DNA from 2 places in the Pseudomonas sp. NPDC089569 genome. Region 1 is predicted to be linked to the other one. Evidence: riboswitches for the same ligand, from Rfam matches in the RefSeq annotation. Region 1 holds a riboswitch; the other holds the start of a gene.

Region 1 (9,681 bases):
ATGCGATGGAAGGTGCCTTGGATGCCGATGCGTTCGAGAAAATCGTCGAGCGTTGGGGTATTCGCCGCAGTCACCCGCAGTTCTGGCAGTACTTTCATGATCTGAGTCGCTACATCCACGATACCGATCCTGTGGAAGAGGGCGTACTGGACATGAACCGCTACGAAAACCTGTGAAAATCGCCGATCCCCCGTAGGAGCGTGGCTTGCCCGCGAGCCAGGCACCGCGGTGCATCTGCACACCGCGTCAGCGTTCTTCGCCGGCAAGCCTGGCTCCTACAGGTGCGATCGATGAATCTTTCTTGACAAAAATACTGGGACTTTGTGCGCGGCGATGATTGGCGTAAACTGCGCCCAAGCCTGCGAGGAGTTTCCATGACCGCTATTACCATCACCGACGCCGCCCACGATTATCTGGCTGATCTGCTCTCCAAGCAGAACACCCCGGGCATTGGCATCCGCATCTTTATCACCCAGCCTGGCACCCAGTATGCCGAGACTTGCATTGCCTACTGCAAGCCAGGTGAAGAAAAGCCCGAAGACACCGCGCTGGGGCTCAAAAGCTTCACCGCCTACATCGATTCGTTCAGCGAAGCGTTCCTGGACGATGCGGTTGTCGACTACGCCACCGATCGCATGGGCGGCCAACTGACCATCAAGGCGCCAAACGCCAAAGTCCCGATGGTCAACGCCGACAGCCCGATCAACGAGCGCATCAACTATTACCTGCAAACCGAGATCAATCCGGGGCTGGCCAGCCACGGCGGTCAGGTCAGCCTGATCGATGTAGTCGAAGACGGGATCGCCGTTCTGCAGTTCGGTGGCGGATGCCAGGGCTGCGGCCAGGCGGACGTCACGTTGAAGGAAGGCATCGAACGCACCTTGCTCGAGCGCATCCCGGAGCTCAAGGGTGTACGTGACGTGACCGACCACACGCAGAAAGAAAACGCCTACTACTAAGGTGTTCGCTGCGAACTGAAAAAACGGCGCCCCGTGAGCGCCGTTTTTTTGTGTCTGAGTTTCACAGGCGCCTTCGCGAGCAGGCTCGCTCCCACAGTGGGTCTGTAGCGTTCGCTATGTGGGAGCGAGCCTGCTCGCGAAGGGCCCTATGGCCTGTAGAGGTGTGCATGCCCTGCGCGATAAAGCGACGAATCGCTGAATTGATCGCTGCCCAGCACTCGCCCGACCAGAATCAAAGCCGTGCGCCGAAACCCTTTGGCGGCCACCTTGCCGGCAATATCCTCCAGCGTTCCCACAACCCAATCCTGATCCGGCCAGGTCGCGCGATGAATCACCGCAATAGGACAATCCGCGCCATAGTGCGGCAGCAATTCGGCGAGGATTTTTTCCAGGTGATTGACCCCCAGGTGAATCGCCATGGTCGCTCCATGTTGCGCCAGGCTGCCCAGCTCTTCACCGGGGGGCATTGCGGTTTTGTCGGCGTAGCGGGTGAGAATGACGCTCTGTGACACATCCGGCAACGTCAGTTCTGTCCCCAGCAGCGCGGCGCAGGCGGCGGTCGCGGTCACACCGGGAATGATTTCGAACGTGATACCCAGTTCGCGCAGGTAACGAATCTGTTCGCCGATGGCGCCATACAGGCTCGGATCGCCAGAGTGCACGCGTGCCACGTCCTGCCCCTTGGCATGGGCGGTCTTGATCAGTTCGATGATCTGTTCCAGGTGCAGCTCGGCGCTGTTGACCACCTGTTCGGCGCAATGGCCTTCCAGCACGGCGGCCGGTACCAGCGAGCCGGCATAGATGATCACCGGACAGCTGCGAATCAGCCGCTGGCCCTTGACGGTGATCAGGTCGGGATCGCCGGGACCTGCGCCAATGAAGTAGACGGTCATCGTCGGTTCCTGTTGCAAAGAAGTGGCGGGCAAGGCTTCAGATGAAGATTGCTCATGATCGAATGCGCCAATTATCGGGGATTTTACGCAGCACCCGCCAATGCCAGCGTGGCCTGGGCATATTTTTGTCGCGGGATCAGCAGTTTCGCCGGTGCATCGGCCAATTGTTCGGCCAGGGCCAGCGCAGCGCTCTCGGCTACGCCATAGCAACCGGTGCGCTCGAAGGCGATCTCTGAACGGTGACTGAGTTGCGATTGATACGCGGCCAATTGCTCGCTGCTGAAATACCTCATCGGCAAGCCGAGTTGCTCGGCCAGTTCGGCCAGGGCGGGTTCGTCGCGCTTGAGGTCGATGCTGGCCAACGCCTTGATCTCATGCAGGGCAATCCGGTGTGCCTGCAATGCCTGATCCAGCAGTGCCCTTAAGGTGGCGACGGGGCAGCCGCGCTGGCAGCCAAGGCCGACCACCAGGGTCGGCGCTGTGCCGGCATCCGTCATGCGTGGTATTGGCCATCGCCTTTGCGGCGGAACAGCCAGGCGCTGATCAGGCCCAGGGCCAGCCAGAACGCTACATTGGTCAGTTGCGAAGCGATTTTGAACTGGGCTTCCAGTGCTTCGGGGGCGAGCATCGAGTGCACTTCCGGTTGAGGCGCGCCGATGACATGGGGAACGGCAATGATGGCTGCGCCGAGCGCTTTCATCAGCCAGTGGCGGCTGAATACGATCAGGGCGATACCGACAGCCGTTGAAGCGGCCGTGCCGATCCACCAGATTTGTCGTTGCGCCAGATCGGCGGCAGCGGTGCCCGGCAATTCAGGCGGCAGGCCGAGGGTCGGCGCCAAAACGAAAGTCGCATAGCCGGCCAGGCCCCAGAGCAGACCCTGAGACGTTTTGGTTGGCGCACGCAGGGTGTAGAGACCGGCAAGCATCAGGGCGAAACCGACAGCGACCACCAGGTTGCCGCCCGTGGTGGACAGCACGCGCTGCCAACCGTCTTCTGGCTCCCAGGCTTCAGCGTCATGGCTATGAGCGGCAACAGCGCCTTCGCCGTGGGCGTGCTCGTGAACTTCAGCAGCGGCCGGTTCGGCCTTTTCGTAGGTCTCGGCCTGCAGAATCAGTGGCGAAACCCACAAGCTCTGCAGCAGGGTCAGCAGCAGGGCGGCCAACAGGCCGGTGAAACCTGCGGTTTGCGCAATACGCTTGATCATGTCGGCAGGTCTCAATGGCACGGAAACGCGGAGCTGTGGCGGGTATCGTGAGCGGCGTTGTGCACCGCTTCAATGTGCGAGAAACCGGCGAAATAGACCAGGCAGGCGCCGAGGATCGATGCGCAAATGGCAGCGGTCAGGCGTTGGCTCAGGGTGGAGGTGTTGGCTGCGGTGCTGCTGTGGCCGGTGCTGCTGATAATCGACATGGCGTTTCCCTCTGTTGTGTCAGCGGGGAATCGAAGGCGCATGCACAGACTGCGCCCGACCGGGCACGCAGAACGTCAAACAGCGCCCGCCCACCGCGGGTTTGTCATTGAGTGATTCAATTGCTCACTTTGTATTGCGGGCCGGTCTCCGGGCTCGCGAGGGGCAAGGGCTTTCGCCGTCGCCTGCAAGCATCACCTTCCCATGCCGCATCGGCACAGTGGATCTGACGCTTCGCTCGCTTACCGTTGCGGGGGCAGCACCGGACTGACATGGCTCTTGAGTAAAGCACATGATTCACCGGTTTCCCGTTTCACCCTGTGAAGGGCACCCGTAACAAGATGCGTAGGAGAGCATGGGCGAGGGCCGGGCGTCAATTGGCAAACGTTCTCAACTGTCGACCAGGGTGAATTTGTTCGCGGGCAAGCCTCGCTCCTACAGGTACATGCAATCCGTAGGAGCGAGGCTTGCCCGCGAAGGCGTCATGAAGGGCACCACAAGACATTGACCCGCCCCAATACGATGCGTAGCCTTGCGCTTTCGAGGTTCTTCGGCGTTTGTCGAAGCTAAGAAGGGAACGCGGTCGATGCCGCGGCTGCCCCCGCAACTGTGAACGGTTCAGTTTCTGCCATGCCACTGCATGCGCCAGCCATGGCGCGAGCGGGAAGGCGCAGTAACCGCCAGTCCGATGACTGGCCAGCCGTCAGCCAGGAGACCTGCCTCGAACAGATTCTCACTACAACCGGGCGGGGTGATCCGGTGGCGAACGCTTGCGGCACGTGTGTGCGTGGCCGCTTCTCGTCCCGCATGCCCGCCAACTTGCCAAGGGACACCCGATGAAAACACTGGCCAAACTCCCCGTCACCATCGTTACCGGCTTCCTCGGCTCGGGCAAAACCACCTTGCTGCGGCACATGCTCGACAACGCCCAGGGCCGCCGCATCGCGGTGATTGTCAACGAGTTCGGCGAGTTGGGCATCGACGGTGAAATCCTCAAGCAATGCGCCATCGGGTGCACCGAAGAAGAAGCCAGCGGCCGTGTTTATGAACTGGCCAACGGCTGCCTGTGCTGCACCGTTCAGGAGGAGTTCTTCCCGGTCATGCGCGAGCTGGTCGCCCGCCGTGGCGATCTTGATCACATTCTCATCGAAACCTCGGGCCTGGCGCTGCCCAAGCCGTTGGTACAAGCCTTCCAGTGGCCGGAAATCCGCAGTGCCTGCACCGTTGACGCCGTGATCACCGTGGTCGACAGCCCGGCGGTGGCCGCCGGTACGTTCGCCGCGTTCCCGGATCAGGTCGACGCCCAGCGCAAGCTCGATCCGAACCTGGACCACGAATCGCCGTTGCACGAATTGTTCGCTGACCAGTTGTCCAGCGCCGATCTGGTGATTCTCAACAAGGCCGATTTGATCAATCCGGAAGATCTGGCCCGTGTTCGCCTGGAAGTCGCCGAGGAATTGCCGCCGGCGGTGAAAGTCATTGAGGCCAGCAACGGTCGCCTGCCGCTGGACGTGCTGATCGGCCTTGGTGCCGGTTCCGAAGAGCACATTGACGGTCGCCACAGCCATCACGACCACCACCACGAAGGTGACGATCATGATGACCACGACCACGACGCCTTCGATTCCATTTCCATCGAGCTGCCGCAAGCCGACGAAAGCCTGCTGATGGATGCGCTGACGCAACTGGTGGTTCAGCACGGCATCCTGCGGGTCAAGGGGTTCGCCGCCGTTCCGAACAAACCGATGCGTCTGCTGATCCAGGGCGTGGGCACGCGTTTCGACAAGCACTTCGACCGCCAGTGGGGCGCCGATGAAGCGCGCACCACGCGGCTGGTACTGATCGGTCAGGCACTGGATGCAGCGTTGCTAGAAGCACAATTGCGCGCCGCGCTCAGCGTGTAAGCCATGCACCTGCTCAGGACCCAGCCCGGCGGTTTCGTGTCGGACGACAACATTGCCGACCTTGGCCAGACCCCCGCTGAGCTGGTGATCCTGTGCAGCGGCGACTCCAGCCTGGCGCTGCTCGCCGAAGCGGCGCAGCAGTTGCCCGACGACTACCCCAGCGTTCGGCTGGCCAATCCGATGCAGGTGCAGAACCACGCATCGGTCGATCTGTACGTCGAAGACGTGCTGCGACACGCCAAAGTCATTCTGATTTCCCTGCACGGCGGTATCGCTTATTGGCGATATGGCGTCGAGCGTCTGGTGGCATTGTCACAGCAGGGCGTAGAGCTGATTCTGGTGCCGGGCGATGACCGTCCGGACCCGGAACTCAGCGACCTGAGCACCGTTGCCGTGCCAGACCGCGAGCGGCTCTGGCACTTCTTGCGCCAGGGCGGCATGGCCAATGCACTCGACCTGTTTCGCTGCCTGGCCACCCGTTGGCTTGGGCGTGACTATGCCTGGTCGGAACCGCAGACCCTGCCGCGCACGGCGATTTATCACCCGCACAAGAGCACCGCGACCTTGCAGGATTGGCAAGCCGACTGGCAGGCCGATCAACCCGTGGCGGCGGTGTTGTTCTACCGCTCGCATTTGCAGGCGGCGAACACCGGATTCATCGATGTGTTTTGCCAGCGATTGCAACGCGCGGAGCTTAACCCGCTGCCGATTGCGCTGGCCAGCCTGAAAGAGCCAGGTTGCCTGTCGGTCATCGAGGATTGGCTCGATGAAGTCGAAGCAGGGGTCATTCTCAACACCACCGGATTCGCTCAGTCGAGCCCGGAGGCCCCGCACCTGCGACCGTTTCGCCGAGACATTCCGGTGATTCAGGCGATCTGCGCCCAGGACAACGAACCGGGCTGGCGCGCCAGCGAACAGGGGTTGGGACCGCGTGATCTGGCAATGCACATCGCCTTGCCTGAACTGGACGGACGCATCATCAGCCGGCCCATCAGCTTCAAGGATCTGGCGTGGCGCAGCGAGCGCAGCGAATGCGATGTGGTCTGCTACCGGCCGCAACCTGAACGCATGGATTTCGTGGCCGAACTGGCGCGTCGCTGGACCGATCTGGCGCGATTGCCCAACCTTGAAAAACGCGTGGCGCTGATTCTTGCCAACTACCCGACCCGCGATGGACGCATCGGCAATGGTGTCGGCCTCGACACGCCGGCGGCGGCCCTGAACATCCTGCGGGCGTTGCAGGCTGAAGGTTACCCCTTGCCGGCCGATCTGCCGGACAGCGGCACGGCACTGATCCGGCAATTGCTGGGCGGTGTCAGCAACGATCTCGACACCCTCGACCAGCGCCCGTGCCAGCAAAGCCTGGCCATGGACGATTACCTGACGATGTTCAACAGGCTGCCCGAGGCCAATCGCCAGGCGGTCCTGGAGCGCTGGGGCGCGCCCGAACGCGACCCGATGCACCGCAGCGGGCGGATGATGATCGCCGGGGTCCGTTTCGGCCTGACCTTCGTCGGCATTCAACCGGCGCGCGGCTATCAGGTGGACCCGAGCGCGGTGTACCACGACCCGGACCTGGTGCCGCCCCACGGTTACCTCGCGTTCTATTTCTGGTTGCGCAATACCTATGGCGCCCACGCGGTGATCCATGTCGGCAAGCACGGCAACCTGGAATGGCTGCCGGGCAAGGGCGTCGGGATGTCCGAAAACTGCTGGCCGGATGCGTTGCTGGGGCCATTGCCGAACATCTATCCATTCATCGTCAACGACCCGGGCGAGGGCGCGCAGGCCAAGCGCCGTACCCAGGCGGTGATCATCGACCACTTGATGCCGCCGCTGACCCGCGCCGAGACCTACGGTCCGTTGCGCAATCTGGAGCTGTTGGCCGACGAATACTACGAAGCGCAACTGCTCGATCCGCGCCGCGCCCGTGAGTTGCAACGCGACATTCTGCAACTGGTGCGCGACACGCATATCGACCGCGAACTGCAGCTGGAAGGGGCACTCGACGGCGAAGCCGATGCGGCGATCTGGCTGCCGCGCCTGGACACCTACCTGTGCGATTTGAAAGAGTCGCAGATCCGCGATGGCCTGCACGTGTTCGGCGAATCACCCGCCGGCCGCCTGCGCATCGATACCTTGCTCGCCTTGCTGCGCATTCCCAGGGGAGACGGTCGCGGTGCGCATTCGAGTGTGCTGCGCGCATTGGCCAAGGCGTTCGAGCTGGGTTTCGATCCGCTGGATTGCGCGTTGGCCGAACCCTGGACCGGGCCTCGGCCAGAAGCATTGTTGTCGATCAGCGATGAGCCCTGGCGGACCACGGGCGACACCCGCGAACGTCTTGAGCTGTTCGCTGCACAACTGATTTCTCAAGTATTGAATGCCCCCTGTGGGAGCGAGCCTGCTCGCGATGGAGTGTCAGCCACATCGATGTTTACTGACAGTCCATCGCGAGCGTGCTCGCTCCTACAGGGGGCGGATTGGGTTGAAGTGGACGCCATCATGGACGGCTTGCGCGAAGTGGTCGCGCCACGCCTGGATGCCTGCGGACCGGCGGAAATGCGTGGATTGCTCGATGCCCTGAGCGGTCGTTTCGTCCCGGCCGGCCCCAGCGGCGCCCCCAGTCGCGGGCGCCTGGATGTACTGCCCACCGGACGCAACTTCTACTCGGTGGACGTGCGCAACCTGCCGACCACCACCGCGTGGCGCATTGGTTTCCAGTCGGCCAACCTGATTCTTGAGCGCCACTTGCAGGATCACGGCGATCATTTGCGCCAGCTCGGCCTGTCGGTATGGGGTACGGCGACCATGCGCACCGGTGGCGACGACATTGCGCAGGCCATGGCACTGATGGGGGTGCGTCCGGTCTGGGCCACGGGCAGCCAACGGGTCGATGACTTTGAAATCCTGCCATTGAGCCTGCTCGACCGGCCAAGGGTGGACGTGACCTTGCGTGTCTCGGGATTCTTCCGCGATGCCTTCGCCAACCTGATCCGCCTGTTCGACGCTGCCGTGCAGGCGGTCGCCGCGCTGGACGAGCCGGACGATCTCAACCCGCTGGCGGCCAGGGTGCGGGAAGAGCGGGAGGCGTTGCTGCAATCGGGCCTTGATGAAGAGGCCGCACGGCGTCAGGCCGGTTGGCGTATTTTCGGCGCCAAGCCAGGCGCCTATGGTGCCGGCGTGCAGGGGGCTATCGACGGTCGCCTGTGGCAGACCCGCGAGGACCTGGCCGAGGTTTACCTGAACTGGGGCGGCTATGCTTACGGCGGCGCCGATGAGGGCACCGCGGCTCGCGAACAGTTCGCCCGGCGACTGAGTAAAGTGCAAGCGGTGCTGCAAAACCAGGACAATCGCGAGCACGACTTGCTCGATTCCAATGATTATTACCAGTTCCAGGGCGGCATGCTCGCCGCCGTGGAAAGCCTCAGTGGCGAAGCAGCGGCCAGTTATCACGGTGACCACAGTCAGCCGGATCTGCCGAAGATCCGCACCCTGAAAGAGGAACTGAACCGGGTCATTCGCTCCCGCGCGGCCAACCCGAAGTGGCTCGATGGGGTCAAGCGGCACGGCTATAAGGGTGCCTTCGAAATGGCCGCGACGGTCGACAACCTGTTTGCGTTCGATGCCACCACGCAGTTGATCGACGATCACCAATACGCGCTGCTGGCCGATGCCTATTTGCTGGATCCCGACACCCGGGATTTCGTGCGCGAGCATAACCCCCATGCCTTGCGCGACATGACCGAGCGGATGCTCGAGGCGCAACAACGGGGTCTGTGGAAAGAGCCGGGCGAATATCGCGAGGCGCTGGAAAATCTGTTGCTGGATATAGAAGAAGACAGCTAATGCTGTCCCTCCTGTAGGAGCGAGGCTTGCCCGCGAAGAGGCCATCACGCTCAACACAAATGTTGACTGACAGACCGTTATCGCGAGCAGGCTCGCTCCCACAGGAGTGAAGGTGTTTGTGAAATTACCGACCATGACCGAGATTGAACAATGAACGACACCCCGCATTTCCCGCTTTCGGCCGTGGTCGGCGCCGACGATTTGAAACTGGCGCTGTACCTGACCGCCATCGACCCGAAGATCGGCGGGGTGCTGATCGAAGGTCCGCGGGGCATGGCCAAGTCGACCCTGGCCCGCGGCCTGGCGGACTTACTCGCCGATGGCCCGTTCGTGACCTTGCCCCTGGGGGCCACGGAAGAGCGTCTGGTCGGCACCCTCGACCTGGACGCGGCCCTGAGTGAAGGGCGGGCGCAATTCTCCCCCGGCGTGCTGGCCAAAGCGGATGGCGGCGTGCTCTATGTCGATGAAGTCAATCTGCTGCCGGATCATCTGGTCGACCTGCTGCTCGACGTCGCTGCCAGCGGGACCAACCTGGTGGAGCGTGATGGCATTTCCCATCGGCATTCGGCGAAGTTCGTGCTGATCGGCACCATGAACCCGGAAGAGGGCGAACTGCGCCCGCAATTGCTCGATCGCTTTGGCCTGAACGTCGCACTCAGCGGCCAGAT
Region 2 (9,681 bases), on a different contig from region 1:
ATTCGGCCGGACGCCGGGCGCGGTGATGGGCAACCCGTTCGTTCATTTCACCGTCCAGAGGCTGGCTGGTGGCGATGTAGGTCACCGGTAACCGGCTGTCTGTCGCCAGTTTTTCAGCCAGGCGGCTTTTGCCGGAACGGGCGCCGCCGAGGATCAGTTGCAGCATGGTTCATTCCTTAACATCTTCATTCGGACGACGGGCCTCATCGCGGGCAAGCCTCGCTCCTACAGATCGCATGACCGGCCTCTTCGCGGGCGAGCCTCGCTCCTACGGACCACATGATCGGTCTATTCGCGGGCATTCCGCCGACCCCGTAGGAGCGAGGCTTGCCCGCGAAGGCGTCTTCAACATCAGCTCATATCCCGCAGAGTTCACGCAGCAATGACGTATCAAGGTGCTTCTCCACCAGATCCGCCAACCGCTCGATATCGCGCTCGCGCAAACCGTGGTAATCGACCGCCTGCACATCCGCCAAACCCGCCCAGCGCAATAGCGCACCGCACGCCTCGGGGGATTCGAACAGGCCATGCAGATAGGTGCCGAAAATCTGCCCGTCGGCACTTTGTGCGCCATCGCAACGACCGTCATCGAGTTGCACCGCGGCGTTTTCCAGCGCCGGTCCGGTGGTGACACCGGCATGGATTTCATAGCCGCTGACGTGCGCATCTTCCAGCGCCAGGCGCCCGCGTACATTGCGCAATTGCTTGTCGGCTTCGAGTTGAGTTTCAAACGCCAGCAACCCCAATCCGGCACTGGAGCCAGGTGCCCCTTCAAGGCCTAAAGGATCGTGCACCTGTTCTCCCAACATCTGCAGGCCACCGCAGATACCCAGCAGTTTTCCACCGTAACGCAGGTGCCGGGAAATCGCGGCCTCCCAACCGTTGGCTCGCAGGTACGCAAGGTCGCTGCGTACGCTTTTCGAGCCGGGCAGGATGATCAGGTCGGCGAAAGGAATCGCCTGGCCGGGACCGATAAATTGCAGGTTCACTTGCGGGTGCAGGCGCAGCGGATCGAAATCGGTGTGGTTACTGATACGCGGCAGCACCGGCACCACCACATTGAGCACCTGCTCGCACTTGTCGGCCTGACGCTGATCGATGCCGTCCTCGGCCTCCAGATGCAGGTCGGTCACATAGGGCAGCACGCCGATCACCGGTTTGCCGGTGCGTTGTTCCAACCAGTCCAGGCCCGGCTGCAGCAAGGCGATGTCACCGCGAAAACGATTGATGACAAAGCCCTTGACCCGCGCCTGTTCGCTCGGCGACAGCAATTCCAGGGTACCTACCAGGTGTGCGAAAACACCGCCACGATTGATATCGGCGATCAACACCACCGGACAATCCACGGCTTCGGCAAACCCCATGTTGGCAATGTCGCCCGCGCGCAGATTGATTTCGGCCGGCGAGCCCGCGCCTTCGACCATTACCACCTTATAGGCCGTGCTCAACCGCTGGTGAGAAGCCAGTACCGCCTGCATGGCGATGGCTTTGTAGTCGTGATAGGCCACAGCGTTCATCGTGGTCACGGCGCGACCATGAATGATGACCTGCGCCCCGGTGTCACTGTTGGGCTTGAGCAGCACCGGATTCATATCCGTGTGCGGCTCAAGGTACGCGGCCTGGGCCTGTACCGCTTGGGCGCGACCAATCTCGCCACCGTCGGCCGTCACCGCACTGTTGAGCGCCATGTTCTGCGGTTTGAACGGCACCACTGCGACGCCTTGACGCTTGAGCCAGCGGCAAAACGCCGTCACCAGCGTGCTTTTACCGGCATCCGATGTCGTCCCCTGCACCATCAATGTGGTCATGCGTTGTCCCTGACAAAATCTTCGAATGCACAAGTCAGGCGTGCCCAGTCCGCCTCCTCGGCGGGCAGGCCAAAACGCAGACTGCTGTTGTGGGCAAACAAGCGCAGCAGAATGCCGCGCCGGGCCATGAACTCGTGCAACGCTTCGGCGCGTTCGGTGATCAGCCACTGGAACAGGGCGCAACCACCCTGGGGTTTGAAGCCGTGATGCTCCAGCAGCGATGCCAACCGCAGGCTGGCCGCTTCAGCGCGCGCCCGTTGCCGCGCATGCCCTTCGATATCGCGCAGACAAGCCTGGCCAAGCACCCGCGTCGGGCCGCTGACCGCCCACGGCCCGACCTGTTCGGCCAGCAACTTGAGCAACTTGCGCTCAGCCAGGACAAACCCCAGGCGTACACCGGCCAGGCCGAAAAACTTGCCGAACGAACGCAGTACGATCAAGCCGACCTGATGGGCAAATGGCGCCACACTCAGGTGTGGCGTGTTGTCCATGAACGCCTCGTCCACCACCAGCCAGCCGCCGCGCTGGGCCAGTCGCGAGTGCCACTCGAGCAGGCGAGCGGGAGTCAGGCTCAGGCCCGTGGGATTGTTCGGATTGACCACTACCAGCACATCGAGGCTGTCGACAAAAAAATCGACTTCCTGCTCCAGCACCTCGCGCACGATGTAGCCATTGCGACGCCAGGCTTCGGCATGTTCGGCATAGCACGGCGACAGGACGCCGACCTTGCCCGCACGGCGCAAGCGCGGCAGCAGCTGGATGGCCATTTGCGAACCGGCCACCGGCAATGCCTGCAGAGTGCCGTAATAGTCGCAGGCGGCCTGTTCCAGACCGTCATCGGCTTCCGGCAGACGCGCCCACGCCCGCAGCGGGATATCCGGGACCGGGAACGGCCAGGGCGCCAAGCCTGTGGACAGGTCAAGCCAATCGGCTTCCTCGATGCCGTATTCGAGCGCCGCCTTGCGCAACCGCCCACCGTGCTCAAGCATAAAACTCAGCCCCCACGCAAAGAATCAGCAGCCACAACCATACCCCGCGCTGGACCAATTGCCAGCCACGATCAATGGAGTCGGCGTCCGCCGGCATGCCTTCGCCCAGTTGTGCGCGTGCATGCAGTTCACCGTGATAAATCGCCGGCCCGCCCAACTCGACACCCAACGCCCCCGCCCCTGCCGCCATCACCGGGCCGGCATTGGGGCTATCCCATTCGGGCCCCTGGCGGCGCCAGCACTTCAGGGCCAGGCGGGTTTTACCCAACAATGCGTAGGTCAATGCCACCAACCTCGCTGGAATGTAGTTGAGCACGTCGTCGATCCTGGCCGCTGCCCAGCCAAAACGCTCGAAACGTTCATTGCGATAGCCCCACATCGCATCCAGCGTGTTGCTCAAACGGTAGAGCACAACACCGGGTGCACCGGCCACGACAAACCAGAACAAGGCAGCGAATACCGCGTCACTGCCATTTTCCAACACCGACTCGGTAGCCGCGCGGGCGACCTGGGTAGCATCCAGTTCGCTGGTCTGACGGCTGACCAGATAACCCACTCGCCTGCGCGCCTCGTCCAGATCGTCACTGCGCAAGGCGCTTGCCACCGGTGCGACATGCTCACCCAGGCTACGCATGCCGAGGGCGCAATAGAGCGCGAGAATTTCGATGATCCAGCCAACATAAGGCGCCCAGGAAAACGCCGTGGCCAGCAAAGTCAGCGGCACCACCGCGATGAACCAGGCGGTAACCCCATGGCTGCGCCAGCCACGCCCACCGCCGTTGAAACGTTGTTCGATACGATCGGCAAAACGCCCGAACGCCACCAACGGATGCCAGCGCTTGGGTTCGCCCAGCAGCGCATCCAGCGCGACCGCGGCGACACTCAACAACGCCACACTCATGGACGCACTCCCCAAAAATTCTCGTATAACAGTTCACTGAGCGGACGCGCCTGCGCCCAACCTTCGAGTACCAGCATCGGCGCCGGATAAAATTCCTTGACCGGTCCCAGACACAAAATGGCCAACGGCTTGGCGCCAGGCGGTAGGCCCAGCAGGTCCGCCAGAGCTTGCGGCTCGAACAGCGAGACCCAGCCCATGCCCAACCCTTCGGCACGGGACGCCAGCCACAGATTCTGGATCGCGCAGGACAACGAGGCCATGTCCATTTCCGGCAATGTGCGGCGGCCGAAGATATGCCGCTCGCGGTCATCCATCAGCGCCGCCACCAGCACTTCGGCGCAGTCGTTGATGCCTTCGACCTTGAGCTGCATGAATTCGTCAGTGCGCTCGCCCAAGGCCTGGGCCGTGCGGATGCGTTCTTCCTCCACCAGCCCCTGGATCCTGCTGCGTAAACTTCGGTCGCTGATGCGAATGAAGCGCCAGGGCTGCATCAAACCGACGCTGGGTGCCTGATGCGCAGCTTCGAGCAGGCGCCGGAGCAGTTCAGGGTCGACGGAGCCTCCGCTGAAATGGCGCATGTCGCGGCGCTCGCCGATGGCTCGGTAGATGGCCGCGCGTTCGGCTTCGGAGAATGCGTTGTTCGTCATGGCCTCTTCGCTGGCAAGCCAGCTCCCACAGGGTTTAGGTGATCCTTTGTGGGAGCGAGCCTGCTCGCGAAGGCGGCCTCACGGTCCGGCGCGAACAACGCGGCAATCGCCGATGGATTGGACGGAAAGTAGAAGTGTACGTAGGAGGCCGTCATCCGCCCTTCTCGATACACCGCCTCCGCCCCGCGCCCGCCATTGGGACTCAGGCCACGGGCTATCGGCGTAAGCCCGGTGGTGGTCAGCGAGTGATGATAGGTGTGTCCACGCAGCGAACCTTCCGGCAGTTCTACCGCTTGCAAGGCCAGCGCGGCGAGACGCTTTTGCATCACTGCATCGCCACTGAGCAAGCCAACCAGCTCCGCTCGGGTGCCTTCGACATCGGTCAGCGAATCAAGCAGATACAGCATGCCGCCACATTCAGCCAGCAGCGGTTTGCCCGCCGCATGATGTGCGCGAATTGCGTTGAGCATCGAGGTATTTTGTGCCAGCGCCACATGGTGCAATTCCGGGTAACCACCCGGCAGGTACAGGCTGTCGGCTTCCGGCAAACGAACATCCCGGATCGGCGAGAAAAACCGTAGTTCGGCGCCCATCGCCCGCAGTAGATCCAGGCTCGCGCCATAGGTAAAGGCAAACGCCTCGTCCCGCGCCACGGCGATGCGCACGCCAGCCAGCAACGGTTCGGCCGCGATCATATCCGGTGCGCAGAACGCCACTGGCGGTGGCAGCGCGACTTCGCAACTGGCAGCGAGGGCATCCGCCGCCGCATCGAGACGTACATCGAGATCGTTCAACTCGCTGGCCTGCACCAGGCCCAGGTGTCGACTCGGCAACTCGATCCCGGTTTCCCGGGACAAGGCGCCGTACCAGCGCAGGCCTTCGGTCAGGCTGCCTTCGAGCAATTGCGCGTGTCGCAAGGTGCCGACGCGGTTGGCCAACACGCCGGCAAATGGCAGGTCAGGCTGATAGCGCGCCAGGCCCAGCGCCAATGCACCAAAGGTCTGGGCCATGGCCGTGCCGTCGATGACGCCGAGTACCGGTACGCCGAAGTGCCGTGCCAGGTCAGCGCTGGACGGGGTGCCGTCGAACAGTCCCATCACGCCTTCGATCAGGATCAGATCGGCTTCGCCGGCGGCTTCCCACAACAAGCGACGGCTTTCCTGCTCGCCGACCATCCACATGTCCAGTTGATATACCGGCGCACCGCTGGCGCGCTCGAGAATCATCGGGTCGAGAAAGTCGGGCCCACACTTGAACACGCGCACCTTTCGCCCCTGATTGCGATGCAACCGGGCCAGTGCTGCGGTGACGGTGGTCTTGCCCTGGCCTGAGGCCGGCGCGGCGATCAATACCGCCGGACATTGACGGCTGCTGGTCATACAGTGGCGCTCACAGTTCAACGCCTTTTTGTGCCTTGATACCCGCCTGGAAGGCATGTTTGATCATGCCCATCTCAGTGACGGTGTCGGCCACTTCGATCATTTCCGGCTTGGCGCCGCGCCCGGTCACCACCACATGCTGCATCGGCGGGCGCGCCTGCAGATCGCTGAGCACTTGGTCGAGGTCGAGGTAGCCGTGCTTGAGGGCGATGTTCAATTCATCCAGCACCACCAGACCAATGGACGGATCGCGCAGCAGTTCGCGGGACACCGCCCAGGCGGCTTCGGCGGCGGCGATATCGCGCTGGCGATCCTGGGTTTCCCAGGTGAAGCCCTCGCCCATCACGTGAAAGCGAACCTGCTCGGGGAAGCGTCGAAAAAACAGCTCCTCGCCGGTACTGTTGCGCCCCTTGATGAACTGCACCACGCCACATTGCATGCCATGGCCCATGGACCGGGCAAGCATGCCGAACGCCGAACTGCTCTTGCCCTTGCCGTTACCGGTGAGCACCAGCAGCAAGCCGCATTCGTTCGGGGAATTGGCGATGCGTTCGTCGATCACGGCTTTTTTGCGCTGCATGCGCGCCAGGTGTCGTTCGTCACGATCAGGGGTATCAGTCATGGGAGCTCTCCGTTGAGGCTGGATAACGGCGGGCGGGCACAGGAACAGACGGCAAGAAGCCTGGCATCGCCCACCGTGATGCCGCTTGAATGGATCAGGCCGGTCTCCGGGCTCATGAGCGGCGCTGGCCTGACTGCGCGCCTTCCCATGTCAGCCGACACAGTGGCTCATTGCGCAGCCCACTCTCATTTACCGTTGCGGGGGCAGCGCCGGAATTGCAGGCCTTCGTGCATTGAAGCGACCGCTCACCGGCTTCCCTGTTTCACTCTGTCGACCGAAGCCACAGAGCACCTGAAACAAGCCGCGAAGGTTAGAGGGTTGGGGGGGGGAGCGTCAATTGAAGACAGGGTGAGCCAGCGAATAACCACCACCGATCAATTAAATGACGTCAATCTTGTGCCACACTCACAGCAGTGATATCAAAGAGCCACAACTCACAACACAAAAACAAGGGTGAGCCACATGCAAGGCATGATCATCAGCAATCCGAAGCTGGAATTCCTGCGCCCGCTGCTGGAGCGCTGGTTCGACTGCATCGATCGATACAACACCGTGCGCGGTGACAACGAGACACCCTACTGGCTCGATGAAAAAGCCAACCTCGGTCTGCTCTCGGCCGCCGCATGGATGGCCGAGATGGTCACCCTGCAACAATCGCCCACACGCAAACAAATCGAAGAAGGCGAGCGCAACGCTCGCGCCGACCTGTTCATCGCCACCCCCGAAACACGTGCCTGGCTGCAGGCCACCCAGCGCTGGCCACGGGTCAACAACCTGAACCTGACGCAGCCCCTGCACGACATCACCAGCGACGCCAGGCGCATTAGTTATGCCAGCGACCTGAAACTCGGCTGCCTGTTTGTCGCACCTCATAAAGCACAGCAGGGTGCGACGCCGGAAGAGCTTCAGGACATGGTCGACGACCTGCAAAAGGAGCATACCTGCGCCGTGGCCTGGTATTTCCCCTATGCCTACCGCAAGTTGCACACCGAGGCAGGCCATTACCATCCCGGCATCGCCCTGCTGATCAAGGAGGCACGCGGCTGAAGCGTTGAACCATCCGCAGCCCGGACTTCTCTATCAATAGATCAAGGCCCCCATAGGGAAGATCCGCCATGCGCATGCTCCAACTCGCTGTAGCCCTGGCACTCACTGGAGGGCTCGCCGCCTGCGGCGAGACTTCCACCCTGCAAGTCTCCGACGGCACCGGCCCGTCACCCACACTGCCGGAACCGAACAAAACGCTGATCCCGACGGTGAACATCGCACCGGCCGTCGGCTGGCCCGACGGCGCAAAACCCGTAGCAGCCGCCGGCACTCAAGTGGCCGCATTTGCCGAAGGACTCGACCATCCGCGCTGGCTCTATGTACTGCCCAACGGCGATGTGCTGGTCGCCGAAACCAATGCCCCGCCCAAACCCGAAGACGGCAAGGGCATTCGTGGCTGGGTCATGAAAAAAGTCATGGGTCGCGCCGGAGCCACCGTGCCGAGTCCGAATCGCATCACGCTTTTGCGCGACAAGGACCACGACGGTGTCGCCGAAACTCGCAGCGTCTTCCTGGAAAATCTCAATTCCCCCTTCGGCATGACCCTGATCGGCAATGACCTGTACGTTGCCGATACCGATCGCCTGCTGCGCTTTCACTACGAAGAAGGCGACACGACGATCAAAACCCAACCGATCAAAGTGGTCGATTTACCGGACGGCCCCCTGAATCACCACTGGACCAAGAATGTCATTGCCAGCAAGGACGGCAGCAAGCTGTACGTCACGGTCGGCTCAAACAGCAACGTTGGCGAACATGGCATGGACCAGGAGCAAGGACGCGCCGCTATCTGGGAGGTGGATCGCGCCACTGGCAAGCACCGGATCTACGCCTCGGGCTTGCGCAATCCCAACGGCATGGCCTGGGAACCGCGCACTGGCGCACTGTGGACCGCGGTCAACGAGCGGGATGAAATCGGCAGTGACCTGGTGCCCGATTACATCACCTCGGTCAAGGACGGCGCTTTCTATGGCTGGCCATTCAGCTATTACGGCCAGCACATCGACCTGCGCGTGGAACCGCAAAACCCGGAACTGGTGGCCAAGGCGATTGCTCCGGACTACGCGGTCGGCCCACATACCGCATCACTGGGCCTGACATTTGCCGAAGGCAACACGCTGCCGGCAGCGTTCAAGGAAGGCGCCTTCATAGGCCAGCACGGCTCCTGGAACCGCAAGCCGCACAGTGGCTATAAAGTGATTTTCGTACCCTTCAACAATGGCAAACCGGTCGGGACCCCGGTGGACGTGTTGACCGGTTTCCTCAACGACAAGGAACAAGCCATGGGCCGGCCGGTGGGCGTGGTGATCGATCGACAGGGCGACCTGCTGGTGGCCGATGATGTGGGGAACAAAGTCTGGCGCGTGTCGGCGGAACCCGTAGGAGCCAGGCTTGCCGGCGAAGGCGGCCTCGCGTCCTGTTGCGCCAGTAAAAACGCCTTCGCCGGCAAGCCTGGCTCCTACAACGAAGCTAGCGCTTGCGACAGAGCGTCAGCCCATCACCCAGCGGCAACAGCGACAGATCCACCCGTGCGTCATCCTTCAAATCCCTGTTGAGCGCCTGAATGGCCCGGGTGTCCAGGCTCTCGGGATTGTCTTCAAGCACCCGACCGCTCCACAGCGTGTTATCGAACACTGCCAGTCCCCCTACGCGCAGCAGTCGCAGCGCATGTTCAAGGTAAGTCGGGTAGTTGGCCTTGTCGGCATCGATAAACACCAGATCGAACGACCCGTCCTGGCCTTGCCGTTCAAGCTCGGCGAGGGTTTGCAGCGCGGGCGCCAGACGCAGATCGATGCGTGCGGCCTGCCCTGCTTCCTGCCAGTAACGGTGCGCAGTGGCGTTGTAGTCACCGGGAAGGTCGCAGCAGATCAACGAACCGTCATCCGGTAGAGCCTGCGCCATGCACAGGGTGCTATAACCGGTGAAGGTGCCGATTTCCAGCACACGCCGGGCTCCTGTCAACTTCACCAGCAAGGCAAGAAACTGCCCCTGCTCCGGCGCCACCTGCCAGCGCGCCATGGGCAATGCCTGGGTTTCATCGCGCAAGCGTTTGAGCAACGGCGTTTCACGCAAGGACACGTCGAGCAGGTACTGATAGAGCGAATCGTCGAGATTGAGCGTGCGAGCGGTCATTGAATCAACCTCTGGCTGTTATTGATTGCGCGCCAGGTGTTCCGGTTGCAGGACCCGCTTGGCACTCAGGTAAGCCCTCTGCCAATACGCCTTGGACAGGCTGTCGAGCTTGACCGTGCCACCCGTGGCAGGCGCATGGACGAAGCGGCCTTCAC

What was found. Region 1 has a riboswitch for cobalamin ahead of ACQKP2_RS26700 (CbtB domain-containing protein). Riboswitches for the same ligand answer to the same signal wherever they lie in the genome.
Region 2: it holds a riboswitch for cobalamin, as region 1 does, so the genes downstream of both, cobO (cob(I)yrinic acid a,c-diamide adenosyltransferase) here and ACQKP2_RS26700 (CbtB domain-containing protein) in region 1, are expected to answer to the same signal.

What each region holds. Positions count from the first base shown of each region.
Region 1 is NZ_JBNNVQ010000103.1:3,710-13,390, forward strand. It holds gene ACQKP2_RS26675 (fatty acid cis/trans isomerase) at 1-176, shown strand, start outside; gene nfuA (Fe-S biogenesis protein NfuA) at 375-959, shown strand; gene cobM (precorrin-4 C(11)-methyltransferase) at 1,106-1,852, opposite strand; gene ACQKP2_RS26690 (cobalamin biosynthesis protein) at 1,936-2,349, opposite strand; gene ACQKP2_RS26695 (CbtA family protein) at 2,346-3,059, opposite strand; gene ACQKP2_RS26700 (CbtB domain-containing protein) at 3,071-3,265, opposite strand; cobalamin riboswitch at 3,388-3,613, opposite strand; cobalamin riboswitch at 3,790-4,001, shown strand; gene cobW (cobalamin biosynthesis protein CobW) at 4,100-5,167, shown strand; gene cobN (cobaltochelatase subunit CobN) at 5,171-9,013, shown strand; gene ACQKP2_RS26715 (ATP-binding protein) at 9,164-9,681, shown strand, end outside.
Region 2 is NZ_JBNNVQ010000053.1:24,853-34,533, forward strand. It holds gene cobU (bifunctional adenosylcobinamide kinase/adenosylcobinamide-phosphate guanylyltransferase) at 1-166, opposite strand, end outside; gene ACQKP2_RS19770 (cobyric acid synthase) at 357-1,808, opposite strand; gene cobD (threonine-phosphate decarboxylase CobD) at 1,805-2,797, opposite strand; gene cbiB (adenosylcobinamide-phosphate synthase CbiB) at 2,790-3,698, opposite strand; gene bluB (5,6-dimethylbenzimidazole synthase) at 3,695-4,345, opposite strand; gene ACQKP2_RS19790 (cobyrinate a,c-diamide synthase) at 4,342-5,724, opposite strand; gene cobO (cob(I)yrinic acid a,c-diamide adenosyltransferase) at 5,735-6,346, opposite strand; cobalamin riboswitch at 6,427-6,656, opposite strand; gene ACQKP2_RS19800 (hypothetical protein) at 6,809-7,393, shown strand; gene ACQKP2_RS19805 (PQQ-dependent sugar dehydrogenase) at 7,462-8,949, shown strand; gene ACQKP2_RS19810 (class I SAM-dependent methyltransferase) at 8,864-9,526, opposite strand; gene ACQKP2_RS19815 (C40 family peptidase) at 9,545-9,681, opposite strand, start outside.